Regions from separate parts of the Rahnella selenatireducens genome, predicted to be linked through region 3. Evidence: predicted binding sites of a transcription regulator. Region 3 holds the regulator's gene; each other region holds the start of a gene.
The links. Region 3 encodes LexA, which represses DNA repair genes until DNA is damaged. Its sites were predicted from a motif close to TNCTGTATGTACATACAGNA; they were not measured.
Positions count from the first base shown of each region.

Region 1 (5,041 bases), on a different contig from region 3:
ATCTGGCGGGCTGGATTGCCAATGATGTGCAGGAAACGGGGAAGCATCATCAGGCATACATGGCGACGCTCACGCGTATGCTGCCTGCGCCGCTGCTGGGCGAGATCCCGTTCCTGAGTGCCGGTCTGGACGTAAATCTGGGGCAATATCTGGCTCTCGAACATCTGCTTCCTGGTGGTGAATGAAGCCCGACGTCAGACCGTCAGATAATTTTTGATTAACGTCTCGTCAAGCTGTGCCAGCGTGCCTTGTGCCACGTTGCGCCCGCCGTCCACCAGACAAAAACGGTCAGCGACGCTGCGGATGAACGGCAATTTATGCCCGACCAGAAGCAGCGTCAGACCGAGATCACGGTTCAGGCGGTGAATGATGTTACCCATATTCGCCGCCATCGATGCGCTGGTGTGTTCAGTTGGTTCGTCGAGGATCAGCAGTTCGGGCTCCTGAACCAGCGCGCGGCTGATCGCCAGTTGCTGCTGCTGGCTCTCATCGAGCTCTCCCGCTTTACGCGTTCCCATTTCCTTAAGCGTCGGAAACAGGTCGTAGACCTCTTCAGGCACGCGACGCGTCTTATTCCGGCTGGCCATCATGGCAATTTGCAGGTTTTCATCGACACTCATCTGTGAAAAAATCTGCCGACCCTGTGGCACATAACCGATGCCGATTTGGGCACGGCTTTCCACAGGAAGATTTAACAAACTCTGAGGTTCTTCGTCGCGCGACTGCCAGTATATCGCCCCGCTTTTCACCGGAAGATGGCCCATAATGCAGTTCACCAGCGTGGTTTTCCCCACGCCGTTTCGCCCGATCAGGCACGTACATTGACCGCGGTACAGTTCGAGATTGATATCCCACAGAATATGTTTTTGCCCATAATACTGATTAACTGATTTTACACTTAACATCAGACCTCCCTCCCTCACGGAGCATTCCGCTGAACTTCGCTTTGACCGCCACTGTCATATTTCTGACATTTATGTTCCGCTGTTAATGCCGTAACACAGAATTAAATCCCGTTTTTTACCGACCTGTCTCACAGCATCAATTACAGATAAACAGCCATTAACCAGTGATAAATGGGGTTAACCGCTTTTTCCTTGCTCTAAAAAAGGCTTTGCTTAGCAAAAAACAGGGTATTCATCAGATTTCACTTTCAGGTTTAAAAAGCGGTTCCGGCTACAGGAATCGCTCCCTACAGAGACACTGCAACTCTCAGGCCAAGTTTGTAAAAGTGACAGAGAAAAGAGAAGTTACACGGGTGTTAACAGCGGGGCGCAGGGCGATTTAGGATTATTCATTAGTGTTGCTCAGGTTTTAACAGAACCGCCCTGACGGGGGAAAAGGGCATCTGCACTTTGCCAGTGCTGCTAACTCTGGTTTTGGTGCAAGTCATACCACAACAGGAAGCTAAAAAATCCTGATGAGATGCACTTTTGGATTATGCAAGAAACATCCACCTAAAAATCTAGGCAAAATAGGCATAAATAAAGTCTGAAAAAAGGGAAAAAATAACTAAAAAAGATGCTGATCCCTCCTCCTGCGTCCGAAGTGCACTTTTTGCCAACTCCCGCAGCACGGGGCGTGCTGAGAGTTATCCACTATTCCTGTGGATAACCATGTGCATGAGAGTAAGAAAAGATGCTACAGACGAGTCAGGGCGCGGGTTGTGCTTACTTTGCCCGTATTCACAGCTTTTTAATGATGTTGTTTATAATCAGTGAGTTAGTTAAAAGCAATACGCCCGTAATTCGTTCGTCATAGTTGTGTCAGAATTCGTCAACCTGTGGTCAGAAAGTTAACGAATGAAAAAGTTTGGGGATAATTGTCACCTGATGGTGAGAATTATTTTCCGTAATAACCTAAAAAAGTGCAGATGTAGCAACTGGTTAAATCACTGGTGATTTTTATCGATTGGAGGCTGGTTTTATATACAGTATTATAGGGTGGTAAAATCAAGGCTGGCAAAATTCGCGGAGTCTTTCATACTGTTTTTCCGTGAGCGCCTTACGTACGGCCTTATGCGTTTTCATTTCAGCCAGGTAGCCCGTCATGAGTAAAGAGTTCAAACTGCATTCCGAATTTAAGCCATCAGGCGATCAGCCTGAGGCAATACGCCGTCTGGAAGAAGGGCTGGAGAACGGTCTGGCGCACCAGACGTTACTTGGCGTTACCGGTTCCGGTAAGACCTTCACCGTCGCGAACGTGATTGCTGACCTGAACCGCCCGACGATGGTTCTCGCGCCCAACAAAACCCTCGCAGCGCAGCTGTATGGCGAAATGAAAGAGTTCTTCCCGGAGAACGCCGTCGAATATTTTGTTTCTTACTACGATTATTATCAGCCCGAAGCGTACGTCCCGAGTTCAGACACGTTTATCGAAAAAGATTCCTCGGTGAACGAACACATTGAGCAGATGCGCCTTTCCGCGACCAAAGCGTTGCTTGAGCGTCGCGACGTCATCGTGGTGGCATCCGTTTCGGCGATCTACGGTCTGGGCGACCCGGATCTGTATCTGAAAATGATGCTTCATCTGACCAAAGGGATGATTATCGATCAGCGCGCCATCGTGCGCCGTCTGGCCGAGCTGCAATATGCCCGCAACGATCAGGTTTTCCAGCGCAGTACTTTCCGCGTGCGCGGCGAAGTGATCGACGTCTTCCCGGCGGAATCGGACGATCTGGCGCTGCGCATCGAGCTTTTCGATCAGGAAGTCGAGCGGCTTTCCCTTTTCGATCCGCTGACCGGTCAGGTGCAGCACGAAGTTCCGCGTTTCACAATTTACCCGAAAACGCACTACGTGACCCCGCGTGAACGTATTTTGCAGGCGATGGAAGAGATCAAAGTCGATCTGGCCGATCGCCGCAAGGTGCTGCTGGATAATAATAAACTGCTCGAAGAACAGCGTCTTAGTCAGCGTACGCAGTTTGACCTCGAAATGATGAATGAGCTGGGCTATTGCTCGGGCATCGAAAACTATTCGCGGTATCTCTCCGGACGCGGTCCGGGCGAGCCGCCGCCGACGCTGTTTGACTATCTGCCTGCCGACGGTTTGCTGATTGTCGACGAATCCCACGTCACCATTCCGCAAATCGGCGGGATGTACAAAGGCGACCGCTCGCGTAAAGAAACGCTGGTGGAATACGGTTTCCGCCTGCCATCGGCGCTGGATAACCGCCCGATGCGCTTTGAAGAATTTGAAGCGCTGGCGCCGCAGACGATTTATGTTTCCGCCACGCCCGGCGCTTACGAGCTGGATAAATCCGGCGGCGACGTGGTGGATCAGGTGGTGCGTCCGACCGGCTTGCTGGATCCGATTATTGAAGTGCGCCCGGTTACCACACAGGTCGACGATCTGCTGTCGGAAATCCGCAAACGCGTGGCCATCAATGAGCGTGTGCTGGTCACTACGCTGACCAAACGCATGGCCGAGGATTTGACCGAGTATCTGGAAGAACACGGCGAGAAGGTGCGTTATCTGCACTCTGATATCGATACCGTGGAGCGCGTGGAGATCATTCGCGATTTGCGTCTGGGTGAATTCGATGTGCTGGTGGGCATCAACTTGCTGAGGGAAGGGCTGGATATGCCGGAAGTTTCGCTGGTGGCGATCCTTGATGCCGACAAAGAGGGCTTCCTGCGTTCAGAACGTTCGCTCATTCAGACCATTGGCCGTGCGGCGCGTAATCTCAACGGTAAAGCCATTCTTTACGGCGACAGAATCACGAATTCGATGGCTAAAGCTATCGGGGAAACGGAGCGTCGCCGTGCGAAACAGGAAGCTTACAATCTGGAAAATGGCATTACGCCGATGGGCCTGAACAAGAAGATTTCCGACATCTTGCAACTGGGCCAGCCGAAGACCAAAAAGAACAAAGACAAGCGCGATGCCGAAGCGGCGCAGACCTACAAATCGCTTACGCCTAAAGCGCTGGAACAGCGCATTAAGGAGCTGGAAAGCAAGATGTATGCGCATGCCCAGAACCTGGAATTCGAAGAAGCGGCCAATACCCGCGACGAACTCCACGCCCTGCGCGAGCAGTTTATTGCTCTTTCGTAAGGGAAAAATGCTAAAGTGCGCGGCCTGAAAATTGATAAGGAAAAGCGAGCCAATGACTGATACACCACAAAATCCCGCTGCGGCGAAAGATCCGCTGCACGGCGTCACGCTGGAAAAACTGCTGACAACGCTGGTGGATAATTTTGGCTGGCCCGCACTGGCTTCGCAGGTCAATATCAACTGCTTCAAAAGCGACCCGAGTATCAAGTCCAGCCTGAAATTTCTCCGCCGTACGCCGTGGGCGCGCAAAGAGGTGGAAACCCTGTATATGGATTTCATCGAAGGCCATTTGCGACCTGATATGACGCGCAGCAAACGCCGCACGCCGTTATCCGCTGAAAAGCCGCAAAAACCTAAAGTCAGTACCGCGAAACCTGCCGCTGACAGCCCGTGGAATAATCATCCGCTGACCAAAAAATAACAGCCGTTTCCACCGGTTTTTTGAACTGTGAAAAAGCCCTTTAATCTGTAAAGTGAAGCGGGGCTTTTTTATTGTGCGGAGAGAAATGTGACCGGGAAAAATGTACTTATTGTGGTGGATATGCAAAACGGAGTGTTCGCATCGCCACGTTATGACCGCAGCGGGCGCACCGCGTTAATTAACCAGCTGATTGACCGGGCTGGGCGCATCATTTTCATCCAGCACGCCGAAGGTGAAATGACCGAAGGCAGCGAATTCTGGCAGGTTTTGCCGGAACTTCATCAGCCGGCGGGTTCTGTTTCCGTCACCAAAACCGCCTGCGATTCTTTCTACCGCACCCGTCTTGATGAAGTGCTGAAAGATCTCAATGCGACCGGCTTTACGGTGTGCGGATGCGCCACGGATTACTGCGTGGATACCACCATTAAAGTCGCTGCCAGCAAAGGCTACGCGGTAACCGTTGCCTCCGATGCGCACACCACTGGCGACAGAACCCACGCCACGGCTCAGCAGTTAATAGGCCAGCACAACGAAGTCTGGCGCGAGTTATCCGTGCCGGGAAAT
Region 1 covers NZ_JBKEZJ010000001.1:329,733-334,773, reverse strand. Annotated here, with positions in the region: gene bioD (dethiobiotin synthase) at 1-185, shown strand, start outside; gene ACLBVC_RS01610 (ABC transporter ATP-binding protein) at 195-905, opposite strand; gene uvrB (excinuclease ABC subunit UvrB) at 2,050-4,056, shown strand; gene ACLBVC_RS01600 (VF530 family protein) at 4,109-4,477, shown strand; gene ACLBVC_RS01595 (isochorismatase family protein) at 4,565-5,041, shown strand, end outside.
Region 1: the regulator LexA is predicted to act here: its motif matches at 1,917-1,936, upstream of uvrB (excinuclease ABC subunit UvrB).

Region 2 (5,041 bases), on a different contig from region 3:
TAAAGGTCAGATGAACTCAATGGATGTCACCTCTGAGCTTAAGCAGCTCTCGATCGTTAAGTCTGAGGGATATGAGAACATCAAGATAACCGGTGCCCGGCTTGATATGGATAATGACTTTAAGACTTGGGTTGGGATCATACATGCCTTTGCCAAGCACAAGGTCCTGGGAGACTCTGTATACCTTCCGTTTGTAGAATTCGCTAAGCTGTGTGGGATTCCATCCGCACGCTCTTCTGCGAAGCTCAGGGCGCGTCTGGAGGCGTCTCTTGAACGTATCGCCACTAACACCCTATCGTTTTCAAACAAAGAAGGTGATTACTACGTAACTCACCTTGTTCAGTCAGCAAAATACAGCCCGAAAAAGGATGCTGTTGAGTTGCAGGCGGATCCTAAGATCTTTGAGTTGTATCAGTTCGATAAGAAAGTCCTTCTGCAGCTCCGGGCTATCAACGAGCTCTCCCGCAAGGAGTCTGCGCAGGCTCTGTATACGTTCATTGAAAGCCTTCCGACAGACCCAGCTCCAATTTCGATGTCACGCCTGCGTGCCCGCCTTAATTTGACCTCGCGAGCCATCACTCAAAACGCGACTGTACGCAAGGCCATGGAGCAGTTAAAGGCTATTGGTTATCTTGATTACACAGAGGTTAAGCGTGGCAAGGCAGTATATTTTTGTATCCACTATAGGCGGCCAAAGTTACGCCCTGCGCAAATTCCTACGGGCATAGGTGATGATGTTTATGATGTAATCGATGAAGAAAACGTCATTGATATCCCGGCAGAGAAGGTTGCTGATTCAACAGCACCTCGGGAGATGGTAATGCTGACTAAAGAAGAACTTGAGTTGTTGGAACAGATTCGCCAGACAAAGAAATAAAGTTGGTCTCTTGCTGTTAATTGGCCTAAAGCCTGCTGAAGTAATGGCAGGCTTTTTCATATCCACTATAGAAAGCTGACTAACCACTGCGGTGAGCAACCTATCCACTGTAATCAGTAAAAGCTCCCATCACGTAATATCCTATCCACTGTAGGCTGCATTCATTACTCTCTATAGTGGTTATTAAGATGATCTCCTCTAACCCCCCTAGTACTTACTAACCTGAAACACCTTATCTGGTAAGGGTCAGTGGTTACTAACTTATTGATGGATTCTTGAAGTTTCTCACTATAGTGGTTTCTACTACCCACAGTGGATATTTCAATTTTAGGTGTTTTCTTCTCTCCTTAGTGGATATTACTCTCTGCAGTGGTTGTTCCTCTCCATAGTGGTTTGAGTGTCGTTACTCGCCACAGTGGATAGTTCTCTCTATAGTGGATATGCACATTAGGCAGAGATATGCCTGGCAAAAGTTTTAGCCTGTTTTGAGACAGTGTCACTTTTGGGACCAGATAGTGAATATTTTCAGCGAACGATCGGGAGTGAGAAGAGAAAATGAAATACCTTCTTGGTGACAGCGAACAGAGCATGCTTAAAGCAACTGACACCAACAAATCGGGTGGTCAAGTATGTCAGTAAAACGCTTTTCTAGAATTTAACGCGCATAAGGTCACTGAAACGTGTCGTGTACGCAGGGGATAACATTTGGCGTTTCATCTCCCATGACTTTTGGATGCCCTGGCCGGCGAACCATACGCGCCCTTTTCCGCTGTGATTGATCCCATCGAGTACTGCCATAAGTTGTTCACTGTTAGACCTTGGTCTGTTTTCATCAAACAAACCTAGCTGGGCCACACCCTGACTGTAAAAGTCACCAAGCATTACTCCACATTTTTGAAACCGGTGGCCGTCCTGCCATATGGCATCCAGGCATTGAGTGGCCGCAGCTACGATATCCCGGCTGTCCTGAGTGGGGATCTGAAGCTTTGTGCCTGCTGTTTTTCCAAAATAGACTTCGTTTACGGCAAATGGGCTTGTTTTAACAAATGCTGAGATATGTCGGCAATACTGACGTTCGCCACGGAGTTTCTCTGCGGCACGTACTGCATGACTACAGATCGCCTCCCGCATTAAATCGTATTCTGATACGCGATCACCGAATGACCTGGAGCAGACTATTTGCTGTTTTGTCGGTGCAAATTCTTCCAGCTCCAGACAGGGTTCGCCGCGCAGCTCCCGGACAGTGCGTTCCAACACAATATTGAAGTGTTTCCGTATCAGCGGTGTGGGAGCATCAGCTAGCTGCAATGCCGTTTGAATTCCCAAATCATTTAGTTTTTTAGAAATCCTCCGCCCCACTCCCCATACGTCAGCGACCTCAACCAAGTTCATCAGTTTGCGCTGACGGGCAACCAATGATAAATCAACGACACCGCCAGTTTTTGTCCACTTTTTGGCGGCATGATTCGCCAGCTTTGCCAGCGTTTTCGTCGGACCGATGCCTACGCCAACGGTAAGTCCTGTCCATTTGAGAACCTTCGCCCTGACCTCCCGTCCGAAATCCTCCAGATTTTGACAGTTGCTGACGCCTTGCAGATTTATGAAAGCCTCATCAATCGAATACACTTCGACAGCTGGAGCCATTTCTTCAAGTACGGTCATTACTCTTGAGCTCATGTCTGCATAAAGGGCGTAGTTACTGCTGAAGGTAATAATGTTGTTCCGTTCGAAGAGCGCTCGCATCTTAAAAAAAGGCTCGCCCATTTTGATACCGAGTCTTTTTGCCTCTGCACTTCGGGCAATGACACAGCCATCATTATTGCTAAGCACTACCACTGGTTTTCCCTTCAGGTCAGGCCTGAATACTGTCTCACAACTGGCATAAAAGCTGTTCACATCAGCAAGGGCAAACATTACTGAAACCCGTTTATGCTAAAAGTGACTACGCCAAACACTTCTAACTCGTCGCCGCCGTCATGCAAAACGATGGGTGGAAAGTCAGGATTCATCGGAACGAGCTGTACTACGGGGTGCAAACAAAGGCGTTTTACGGTGTACTCCCCCGCCAGTGACGCAATTATGATGTCGCCGTGCTTTGCCTCAAGGCTTCTATCCACTACAAGCAGTGACCCTTCATAAATACCCGCGTCAACCATGCTCATTCCTGTGGCCATTACAAAGTAAGTAGCTGCCGGGTGATTTACACAAAGCTCATTTAGATCAATCCCTTTCTCAATATAATCTTGCGCCGGTGAAGGAAATCCAGCCTGCACTTTATCCTGAAATAAAGGAATCAAACACATCAAAGGGTCAGTTGCTGGGTAAAAGATATTCATAGTACACACTCATCAAATACTGTTTATGCATACAGTATAATCATGGGCTCTTAAACTTGTGAAGAGCTGCGCCCAAGAAAAGTCTTAGGGTGCTGATCACCAAGGAAACAAATAATTTTGATTTAGAGTCTTGCTGCTCATAGACGCCAATGTGTAAGTATTCCTGCAATGCACGGCATTCATTGTGTACGTATGAAGTGATAAGTATTACTTCACATGTAATAATTACTCGATATTACTTCACATTTAACTTTTGTGAGTTATTATTTACGAAATACTACTTTTGATGTCACGGGTGACAAATGATCACGATTATTGGATGCAATAAAGGTGGGGCCGCGAAAACTACAACTGCAGTCAATATTGCTGTGGGTTTGGCGTTATCTGGCAAGGATGTTTGTCTGGTTGATGCTGATGTTCAGCGCTCTGCCTCCAGGTGGTATGCAGAACGCGAAGCCGCGGGTCTTACCCCTTCTATCACCCTGATTGAGAAAAGAGACAATATTTCTCAAACATTGAGAAGCCTTGATGAGAAGTTTGATCATGTCATCGTGGATGTTGCCGGCCGAAACAGTCGGGAGCTGATTACAGGTGGAACGGTAGCTCATCAGATCATTGCTCCGCACCAATGTTCTCAGTTGGATCTCGATACCATGGTTGAGCTTCAGCAGCAGTTAGAAAGCATGCGGGATTTAAATCCTGAGCTGAAAGCATATTGCTATCAAAGTATGGCCACTACGAATCCGCTCCTTCAGGGAAATGAACGCCATGAGTTTCTGGAATATGTCCGAGAATTTGAAGGGCTGATCCCTTTGACCGCAACGGCATGTTACCGAAAGGTTTACCGTGATGTGATGTCTGAAGGTAAGTCTGTTCTGGAAACGTCTAATGAAAAAGCCAAGGCTGAAGTTCTGGCTCTGTTGAATGAGGTATTTTAATGGCTTTAAAGAAACCCCCTTTCACCAATCGGCGCATAGTAACTGAAGCAGAGGCCGATGCTCTGGCGAACAGACTGGCAGACCGTCCCTATGGCGATGAGAAAGTAGTTGCTGAACCTGTACCAGAAATATTGACCAGGACAACCATTTCTCTGCCTCAGAATACATTGCGTGAAATTGAAGACCTGGCGTTGCATAACAAACGCGTCGGTATTGCGCCTAAAAGCGTGAGCGCTATCATCCGCGATGCTCTGGACGCATACCTCAAGAAAGTATGATTTCATACTTATTCAGCACTGGGCTTCTTTCGAAGTCCAGCGCCCTCCCCTTCTGAAATCACTCATCATCTAATAATTCACACTTCACACTTCACACTTCACACTTCACACTTCACACTTCATCATTATGCTTCCCGACTTCTTCCGTTGCGGATTTAATGAAAGAGCAAGAATGGTGCTAGGTTTCAGATAGTAAAACTGTTTGGAGCATACATAACCTCATAAGTACTTGGCGATCAGCAGATTCAATCTCCAGTATTACGTAATAATTCATACTTATGATTGCCGCGAAGGTTGATTCCGGGAGATTTGACTTAGAATATGACCTCATACCTCAGTTCAATTTGCTAAGGTCGACCAGAACGTGTTGCAGTGAACGGACCTCATAATCAGTTCGATATGCATCGCTCTCATCGATAGAATCATACTGAATAATTCATTATTCATATTTATTACTTCCTAAGTGTGAGCTATGAAAACTATACGCTTCAGCGTAGTGAGAAATGTTGATTGGCGATTTCACGAAGAAGCTTCAAGCGGCAATGAGCGGGGCCTGCTGGCAATGGCGAAATCTATACGTCGTAATACTGATGATTTAGCAAGTAGCACTTA
Region 2 covers NZ_JBKEZJ010000025.1:8-5,048, reverse strand. Annotated here, with positions in the region: gene ACLBVC_RS23255 (RepB family plasmid replication initiator protein) at 1-877, shown strand, start outside; gene umuC (translesion error-prone DNA polymerase V subunit UmuC) at 1,526-2,791, opposite strand; gene umuD (translesion error-prone DNA polymerase V autoproteolytic subunit) at 2,791-3,213, opposite strand; gene ACLBVC_RS23240 (AAA family ATPase) at 3,516-4,151, shown strand; gene ACLBVC_RS23235 (ribbon-helix-helix domain-containing protein) at 4,151-4,429, shown strand.
Region 2: the regulator LexA is predicted to act here: its motif matches at 3,231-3,250, upstream of umuD (translesion error-prone DNA polymerase V autoproteolytic subunit).

Region 3 (5,041 bases):
CTGAAGAAAAAAGCCCGCCAGCTTATCGCGGCAGAAAATCCTTCGCAGGCACTACGCACACCGGGCACGCAGGAGCTGATTGACCGCTTTCATCAGGGCGACGCGGCACTTTGCGCGCAGGTGATGGAAGGTGCGCGGGCGCTGGGGCTGAGCCTGTACAACTTCCTCAATATTTTGAACATTAACCGTATTTATCTGTATGGCCGCAGTTGCGGATTCGGCGACGACTGGCTCAACGCCGTGCGGGTGCAGAGCGGACTGAACCCGTTCGACAGAACCGACCACGTTAAAACGCTGGCGACACACATCGCGCCCGGCACGCTGAGTCGCGAGCAGCAAATTATGGGTATCGGCTATCTGTATGTGGAAAAGGCATTGGAAAGTATGGCGGGTTGAGCGGCGCATAATTCGTCGATCTGGCTGAAGCATGATAAAATTAAGAATGGCTGCATGATGTGGCCTATTTATCCCAATCTGCGCTCAGAGAATGTTGCTATGACCCTGAATAATCCAGAAAAATTACTTTCACAAGCTGAAGAACTTTGCCAGCAACGCAATGTTCGTCTTACACCGCAGCGGCTGGAAGTTTTGCGACTGATGGCGCAACAACCCGGTGCAATCAGCGCCTATGATTTGCTGGATCTGCTGCGCGTCAGCGAGCCACAGGCCAAACCGCCAACGGTTTACCGGGCGCTTGATTTCCTGCTGGAACAAGGGTTTATTCATCGGGTTGAATCGGCTAACAGCTATGTGCTTTGCCATCATTTCGAAGAGCCGAGCCACACTTCCGCGCTGTTTATCTGTGATCGCTGCGGGCTGGTCACGGAAAAAACCACTGACGGCATTGAAGAACGTCTGGCGAAACTGGCGCATGAATCCGGTTTTGAGTTGCGTCATTCGGTCGTTGAAGCGCATGGCTTATGTGCCGAATGCAAAGTTGTTGAAACCTGCGACAGTCACGATCATTGCGAACACGACCACAGCATTGTTGTGAAAAAACGTTGATAAACAGTTGTTTTTGAATGGGTTTTAAAAATCCTAAAGCGGAAGGGTTTTCACGCAGCTGAACGGATAATTTAAGGTGCTGAAGGAAGATATTGAAGGTTGGGTACATCCTTGTACCCGTATCCTGAAAGTGTTCCGGGTAGGAGCAGCAATGACTCAGGATACGTCACTGATACGCGAGGGGGAGTCGCGTGTTACCAGTGATATTTGTTTTTCGATTCCCAATCCTTGAGCTCTTTCTCGGCCTGATCCTTCTGATAGCCATAACGCTCCTGAATCTTACCTACCAGCTGATCACGTTTACCTTCAACGACTGTCAGGTCGTCATCAGTCAGCTTACCCCACTGTTCTTTCACTTTCCCTTTGAACTGCTTCCAGTTACCGTCGGCTTGGTCCTTATTCATAATAAATATCTCCTGTTACCTTGGGTTGTAGAGCTGCACGTTTGTTGGCAGCCCGTCCTTAACACTTCAAAGCTTAGTAGAGAATGCGGATTCGTCTTCCCAAAACAGGGATAAAAACCACTATTAGGATTAATCCAAAGCAGGAAATAACGTGGAATTGAAATCTGTCTGACTGAAAAAGGCCGCTAATTCAGGGCATAGAGGAAGCGAACACGGCATTTTCTTTGAACAGGCAATGAAACGGATAACAGTAAGAAAGAGGATTTTATCGGGAGAGTTTCTGAGTCATGCCTAAAACAACATCGCCCCAAAACGGGACGATGAGATACTGATTTTACAGGCGCGTCAGAGGCGGCCAACGCACCTGCAACGTAGTGCTTAAGCGCTGATTAGATCCAGTCGCCGTTGCGGATAACGCCAACAGCCAGACCTTCAATGCTAAAATTCTGTTCACGCAAATCAACCACAATAGGCTGGAATTCGCTGTTTTCAGGCAACAACTGAACCACGCTGCCCTGTTTCTTCAGGCGCTTGACCGTGACTTCATCATCAATACGTGCAACGACAACCTGACCATTACGGACATCCTGCGTTTTGTGTACTGCCAGCAGATCGCCATCCAGAATACCGATATCACGCATCGACATCCCGCTGACGCGCAGCAGGAAATCCGCACTCGGTTTAAACATGGCCGGATCGACCTGATAATGTCCTTCGATGTGCTGCTGAGCCAGCAGCGGTTCACCGGCAGCAACACGGCCAATCAGCGGTAAACCTTCTTCTTCTTCCATCAGCAGACGAATACCGCGCGAAGCACCGGAAACGATCTCAATAACGCCTTTACGCGCGAGCGCTTTCAGGTGTTCTTCCGCCGCGTTCGGGGAACGGAACCCGAGACGGGACGCAATCTCTGCTCGGGTCGGTGGCATACCGGTGGTGGAGATATGATCGCGAATAAGGTCGTAGACCTCTTGTTGTCTGGTCGTTAAAGCTTTCATTCCGCCCCCTGGTTGTTTATACAGTCTAGCTGTGAGTATATACAGCTAAACGGTCAATGAAAACCTAAGATTGAATAAAAACAGGGCATAACGACAATTCCTGGAATGCAGATTCCAAATCAGAACCATCGCGGCCAAAAGATGCTGACCCAGACAAAAATCGCCAATATGATGGTCAGCAGTACAGCGGCAGAACCGATATCTTTAGCGCGGCCTGACAGAACGTGAAACTCAGGCCCGATGCGGTCAATCGCAGATTCTATGGCACTGTTGAGCAATTCAGTCACACAGACCAGCACGACGGAGCCGATCAGCAAGATACGTTCTATGCTGCTCACATCCAGCCAGAAACTTAATAAAATTAGCGGGATAGTAGCGCTGGCTTCCTGCCGAAAAGCAGCCTCGTTTTGCCATGCGGCCTTGAGGCCTTTCCAGGAATAGCCTGCGGCTTTATAGATGCGGGTAAATCCAGTGACTTGGTTCGCCATTCTGTTACTGATCCTTGAAATATTATCCTGCGGGTTTTGCGCATTTTAGCGGTTTAATGGTATCTCATCACCACAGATCTCGTCTGAGCTTTCTGGTATCCTTGCGGCGAAATGGCTAACAAGAGGCTTCACGTTTTTATGTCAGGTTGGCGTAGACTTTATTACACATTATTGAATTTACCACTCTCATTGCTGGTAAAGAGCAAGGTCATACCTTCAGATCCGGTTACCGAGTTGCATTTAGACCCGACCCGGCCAATTCTGTACGTATTGCCTTATAACTCCAAAGCGGATTTGCTGACATTGCGTGCGCAGTGTCTGGCTCAAAATCTGCCTGATCCCCTTATTCCGCTGGAAATCGACGGAACGCTGCTGCCGAGCCATGTGTTTATTGCCGAAGGCCCGCGCGTTTTCTCCTATTACACGCCCAAGCAGGAATCGGTAAAGCTGTTCCACGATTACCTGGATTTGCACCGTAATAACCCGGATTTAGACATTCAGATGCTGCCCGTATCGGTCATGTTTGGCCGTGCGCCAGGCCGCGAAGGCCACGATACGCCGCATCTGCGCGTGCTGAATGGGATCCAGAAATTCTTCGCCGTGCTGTGGCTGGGCCGCGACAGTTTTGTCCGTTTCTCCAATACCGTTTCGCTGCGTTATATGGCGACCGAGCACGGAACCGACAAAACCATCGCCCAGAAGTTGGCGCGTGTTGCGCGTATGCACTTCTCCCGCCAACGTCTGGCGGCGGTCGGGCCACGTCTGCCGGCGCGCCAGGATTTGTTCAATAAACTGCTGGCATCCAAGGCGATTGAAAAAGCCATTGAGGACGAAGCGCGCAGCAAGAAAATCTCACACGAAAAAGCCCAGCAAAACGCCATCGCCCTGATGGAAGAGATTGCGGCTAACTTCTCGTATGAAGCCGTGCGCCTTTCTGATCGCGTGCTGAGCTGGACGTGGAACCGCCTGTATAAAGGCATCAACGTCAATAACGCGGAGCGTGTGCGTCAGCTTGCGCTCGAAGGACAGGAAATCGTTTATGTGCCCTGCCACCGCAGCCACATGGATTACCTGCTGTTGTCGTATGTGCTTTATCATCAGGGGCTGGTGCCTCCGCACATTGCGGCCGGTATCAATCTGAATTTCTGGCCCGCAGGTCCGATTTTCCGCCGTCTGGGCGCATTCTTCATTCGCCGGACGTTCAAAGGCAACAAACTGTATTCGACAGTGTTTCGCGAATACCTCGGCGAATTATTCAGCCGCGGTTATTCGGTCGAATACTTTGTTGAAGGTGGACGTTCGCGCACCGGGCGTTTACTGGAGCCGAAAACCGGTACGCTCTCAATGACCATTCAGGCCATGCTGCGCGGCGGTTCCCGTCCTATTACTCTGGTGCCGATTTACATTGGTTACGAGCACGTGATGGAAGTGGGTACTTACGCCAAGGAGTTGCGCGGAGCGACCAAAGAGAAAGAAAGCCTGACCCAGATGCTCAACGGTTTACGCAAACTGCGTAACCTTGGTCAGGGTTATGTAAACTTTGGTGAACCGTTGCATCTGACCACGTATCTGAACCAGAACGTGCCAACCTGGCGTGAAGCGATCGACCCTATCGAAGCGCAGCGTCCGAGCTGGCTGACGCCAACGGTTCAGGATCTGGCAGAACAGATTATGGTGCGCATCAACAACTCAGCGGCGGCAAACGCCATGAACCTGTGTTGTACCGCGCTGCTGGCATCGCGTCAGCGTTCATTGACCCGCGAACAGCTGACCGAGCAGATTGATTGTTATCTGCAATTGCTGCGCAACGTGCCGTATAACGCCGATTCGACGGTGCCTGATCTGACTGCCGACCAACTGCTCGATCACGCCCTGAACATGAACAAGTTCCAGGTCGAGAAAGACAATATCGGCGACATCATCGTTCTGCCGCGCGAACAAGCGGTGCTGATGACGTATTACCGCAATAACATCCACCATATGCTGGTTCTGCCGTCGCTGATTTCAAGCATCGTGATGCACCACCGTCATGTGAGTCGTGCTGAGTTGCTGCGTCAGGTCGAACTGATTTATCCGATGCTGAAAGCTGAACTGTTTATGCATTTCGATAAATCGGAACTTCCGCACGTGCTGGATATTCTGACGC
Region 3 covers NZ_JBKEZJ010000018.1:30,825-35,865, reverse strand. Annotated here, with positions in the region: gene ACLBVC_RS21710 (ROK family protein) at 1-396, shown strand, start outside; gene zur (zinc uptake transcriptional repressor Zur) at 496-1,005, shown strand; gene ACLBVC_RS21700 (CsbD family protein) at 1,200-1,409, opposite strand; gene lexA (transcriptional repressor LexA) at 1,799-2,407, opposite strand; gene ACLBVC_RS21690 (diacylglycerol kinase) at 2,527-2,895, opposite strand; gene plsB (glycerol-3-phosphate 1-O-acyltransferase PlsB) at 3,034-5,041, shown strand, end outside.

Region 4 (5,041 bases), on a different contig from region 3:
GTCACCCATACCCAGTAACGATTCTGCGCCGCCCTGATCGAGGATGGTGCGGGAGTCAATTTTGCTCGAAACCGTGAAGGCAATACGCGTCGGAATGTTTGCCTTGATCAGACCCGTAATGACGTCGACGGAAGGACGCTGCGTTGCCAGCACCAGGTGGATACCGGCCGCACGGGCTTTTTGTGCCAGACGCGCAATCAGCTCTTCCACTTTTTTACCGACGGTCATCATCAGGTCAGCAAATTCGTCAACCAGCACAACGATAAACGGCTCCTTTTGCAGATATGGCGGTTCTGCGGCCATACCGTCGCCCGGTTTCCAGAATGGATCCGGAATCGGTCTGCCCATTGCTTCAGCTTCAAGAATACGTTCGTTATAACCCGCCAGATTACGCACCCCCAGCGCTGACATCAGCTTATAGCGACGTTCCATTTCACCGACACACCAGCGAAGCGCATTAGCTGCATCTTTCATGTCGGTAACCACTTCGGTCAGCAGGTGCGGGATCCCTTCATACACAGACAACTCGAGCATTTTCGGGTCGATCATAATGAAGCGCACATCTTCCGGCTTGGATTTATATAACATGCTGAGGATCATGGCGTTAACGCCCACAGATTTACCGGAACCGGTTGTACCGGCCACCAGCAAGTGCGGCATTTTCGCCAGATCGGCGATAACAGGTTCGCCTGAAATGTCTTTACCCAACACGATCGTCAGCGGAGACGTACTTTCTTTAAATTTCGCACAGTCCAGCACTTCTCGGAGATATACGGTCTGGCGCTTTTTGTTCGGCAATTCCAAACCAACGTACGGCTTGCCGGGGATCACTTCCACGACACGCACGGCGACGGCGGATAATGAACGGGCAAGGTCACGCGACAGGTTGGAAATTCGCGCCGCTTTTACGCCCGGCGCCAGATCCAGTTCAAAACGTGTGATGACCGGCCCCGGCAACTTCCCGACGACATCCGCTTTAATGCGGTAATCATTCAGACGCGCTTCAATCAGATTACCCATCTGTTCGAGAGCGAATTCATCAACCGGCTCGGCTTCCGCCGGTGGCGAAGTCAGCAAATCCAGAGACGGCAGCGGCGTTGTCGGCTTGACCAGCGGCTGCTCATTACGCATCAGGAAGGGATGGATCAGGCTGTCCATATCAGGCTGTGGCGACGGCGATGACTGACGTGGCGCTTCGTATTCCTGCGAATGTTGCACCGGTTCTGAAGCGGCCTGACGCTGATAAGGCGGCTGTTGTGCAAATGTCGCAGGCTGCGGTTCATCTTCTGCCTGAGCTGGCAACGTGAATAACGGTTCTGACGGTGTGTCATCCACCAGATCGGCCATTGGCGAGAAGCTGAATGCATCGTGCTGGCTCAGTTTCATCGCAGCCGCAGCGAAATCATCCGCAACAGTGTTTGTCGTTTCCGGCGGCAGATTCTGCGAGTGATGATGCTGAACCAGACCACTTTGTGGCTCGACATCCTGCTGATAACGGGCATTTTCACGCGCCGCAAACGCATTACGTAGTTCTGCTTCCTGCAACGCTGCCTCTTCATCAGGCTCATCATCGGTGACAGATTCACCGTAGCGTTCCTGCTGCTGAGCCGCAAAAGCTTCCTGCAACGCCGCTTCCTGTCGGGCTTCCTCATCAGCCTGCGCCAGAGGATCTTTATGCCAGTCAGCATGTTCAGCCTCTTTTTGCACGGCAGCCTGTGCATTTTCCTGCTGTTCGGCGATGCGTTGAGACGGCAATTTAATCCCGTAGGAAGCCAGTTCGCGACGCGTTGGAATACGCACTGGATTTGGACGCGGCAATTCCGGCCCGAAGCCTTTTTTCACCTGTGGATTTTCATCACTCACGGCGCTGAAAGCAGGCATAAACGTATTGCCGGCAGAAGTTGCCGCCGACTGGCCTGCCTGCGCAAGGCCAGTTGCCAGTGCTGCCGTGGCCGCGACGCTCGCAATTTGCGCCGCATCAGGTGCCGCAGAGCTGAAATCAAACGGAGAACGTGAATGCTCAACCGCCGTCTGCCAGTTACCCATACTCGGGCCATCGTCATCGCTGCGCTGAATCGGTGCCGGAGACGGCGATTGCTGTACCGGCTGCGGGTGACGCGGCACGGGTGTCTCTTCCGGAATTTCGAAGTTGTATAACGGCGGAGCCGCAGGCTGCGGTGCTTGCGGAGGCGGAGCAATTTCTACCACCGGAGGTTCAGCCGCATACGGATTCACTGTCTCTGCCTTCATAGCAGGAGCCGGTTCGGCCGCAATGGCCTGCGTAACCGGAGGCGTTTGCAACGCAGGTTCTGTTACAGAAGGCGCAGAGAAAAGAACGTCGTCTTCGTCAGCGTCTGAACCCGCGACAGCCTCTGGCACAGCGGCCGCCGCAGTAGCAGCAACCACTTTCGCCGCCGGTTTTTCGTCGCCTTCTTCCAGTAACGGATCGTCCTGCCCGTCGTATTCGTAATCTTCCTCACGGCGCGAACGGTTGGTCACAATATTGGTGACGCCAAGCACTGCGCCACCGATTTTCTCCGCGATAGTCAGCCATGACCAGCCGGTGAACAGCGTCAGCCCGGCCGCCCAGACGCACAGCAGAACCAGCGTTGCCCCGACGTTATTGAAGTACGGCGTCATCGCTGTGCTCAGCAAACTGCCGATTACACCGCCCGACGCGAAATAGTACAGGTCATCGACGTTGACGGATGCCAGACCGCAAGACGTGACAATGAGCGCCAGCGTCCCGATAAGGCGCAGCGACAGAGCAAAATAATCGACGAAATCCTGGTGATCGCGCTGACGAAAAGCCGCCCAGCACAGACTCAGGATAATAGGGGGAATAGCGTAACCAAATACGCCAAAAATGAAGAACAGCGTGTCGGCCATCCAGGCACCCACACCACCGCCCCAGTTATGAATGGGCCCATGCCATGCGGTCTGCGACCAGCTTGGATCAGAGGGGTTAAAACTCACCAGTGCTGCCATTAAATAAGCAGCAAAAATCGCTACCACAACCAGCAAAGCCTCCAGAATACGGCGACCATTGCTCAGTCTTTTCAGGGTAACGTCTTTATCTTCTGTGTATTCCTGGCTCAAGAAAGGCTCTCCAGGTTCCTGTGAACTGAGAAAAAGCAACAGCGCCGAGAGTTGACCCCGGCGCCATAGCTGTATAGATACACAGGAGTGTAGCTAAAAATGCAAGGTTTTGCACCTGACAATTACCGGGTCTTAATGACCAGGCGATTCGTCTGTTTCACTTCTTCCATTACCACATAGGTACGAGTGTCATTAACACCCGGCAGACGAAGCAAAGTCTCACCTAACAACTTACGGTAAGCCGACATATCAGGTACGCGGGTTTTCAACAGGTAGTCGAAATCCCCAGAAACCAAATGACACTCCTGAATATCTTCGAGTTTTTGTACTGCCGCATTGAACTGCTCAAACACATCTGGCGCGCCGCGGTTGAGAGTGATCTCAACAAATACCAGCAACGAAGCATCCAGATAATGCGGGTTGAGCAATGCGGTATAACCATTGATGAAACCCTGACGTTCCAGACGACGAACGCGCTCCAGACATGGAGTTGGAGATAATCCCACACGTTTGGAAAGCTCGACGTTTGAAATCCGGCCATCCTTTTGCAATTCGTTGAGGATGTTACGGTCAATACGGTCGAGATCTTTTCCCGGACGTTTTTTGTTGTCTACCATTATTATTGTCTCTCTGCTGTCCTTCCCTGCACCTGCCATACCCCAGCCAACTTCAATGTCTAAGGGTTGTCCCAAGCGAAGACCCGATTATTAAGGTTTACGCATCCAAAAGCCGTGTTGATCCCCTGTCAAAAGGAACACTGCCGTATAAACGGATACTCAAAAGAAATAACCTTGCGAAATTAATAGGTTGTAAACAGCCAACCTGATTCACTAAACCCTGCTGGAACTAAAAAACCAAAAAGCAAGACCAGAACGGGTCCGGTAGCAGCCAATTGCATAAATTCAAGTCACAGGCAGGCAGTTAATTTCTTCTTCCCCTGATGTTTTCGCAAATGCACAGCGGATTGTCAAAGTAAAAGAAGCAAAATCAGAAGAACGTGCCAGATTGAAAAGCCAGCGCCCCCTTTTTAGCTATCTTTTATCTTTGAACAATAACAATTCCGTTCACGCCTTATTTCAGTCAAATCCACACAAACTGCCGTGATTTGTCATCAAAAGTCCGCATACGGGCAAACAACCTCCCAGCGCATTCATGTCTTTGCGCTGTTTTTTTACTCTAACCATCAAACAGTTACCTGCGGCGAAATCCTTTCTACGCGGGTTCGGCAGTAAAAACTATCAGACAAATCGTTAACAACATCTGAGTTTGCTTTTTTTAACGCGCTATTTTCCCTACAATCGGTCTATCGCTAGTCGCCATCGCGGAGATGAATTACGCATGAGTACGGTTAAACACAGTAAATTATTGATTCTGGGCTCTGGCCCGGCGGGTTATACCGCTGCGGTTTATGCAGCACGCGCTAACCTCAACCCGGTTTTAATCACCGGTGTGGAAAAAGGCGGTCAACTGACCACCACGACGGAAGTGGAAAACTGGCCGGGCGATCCGGAAGGTCTGACTGGTCCGGGTTTAATGGAACGCATGCACGAGCACGCGACCAAATTTAATACCGAAATTATTTTCGACCATATCAATAAAGTTGATTTGCAGAACCGTCCGTTCCGCCTGACCGGTGACAGTGGCGAATATTCCTGTGACGCGCTGATTATTGCTACCGGTGCTTCTGCACGTTATATCGGTCTGCCTTCTGAAGAAGCCTTTAAAGGACGCGGTGTGTCTGCCTGTGCAACCTGTGACGGTTTCTTCTACCGCAATCAGAAAGTGGCGGTAGTCGGCGGCGGCAACACCGCTGTAGAAGAAGCGCTTTATCTGGCGAATATCGCCTCTGAGGTTCACCTCATTCACCGTCGTGACAGTTTCCGTGCGGAAAAAATCCTGGTTGACCGTCTGAACGATAAAGTCGCCAGCGGCAACATCGTTC
Region 4 covers NZ_JBKEZJ010000003.1:429,627-434,667, reverse strand. Annotated here, with positions in the region: gene ACLBVC_RS07660 (DNA translocase FtsK 4TM domain-containing protein) at 1-3,099, opposite strand, end outside; gene lrp (leucine-responsive transcriptional regulator Lrp) at 3,222-3,716, opposite strand; gene trxB (thioredoxin-disulfide reductase) at 4,438-5,041, shown strand, end outside.
Region 4: the regulator LexA is predicted to act here: its motif matches at 3,167-3,186, upstream of ACLBVC_RS07660 (DNA translocase FtsK 4TM domain-containing protein).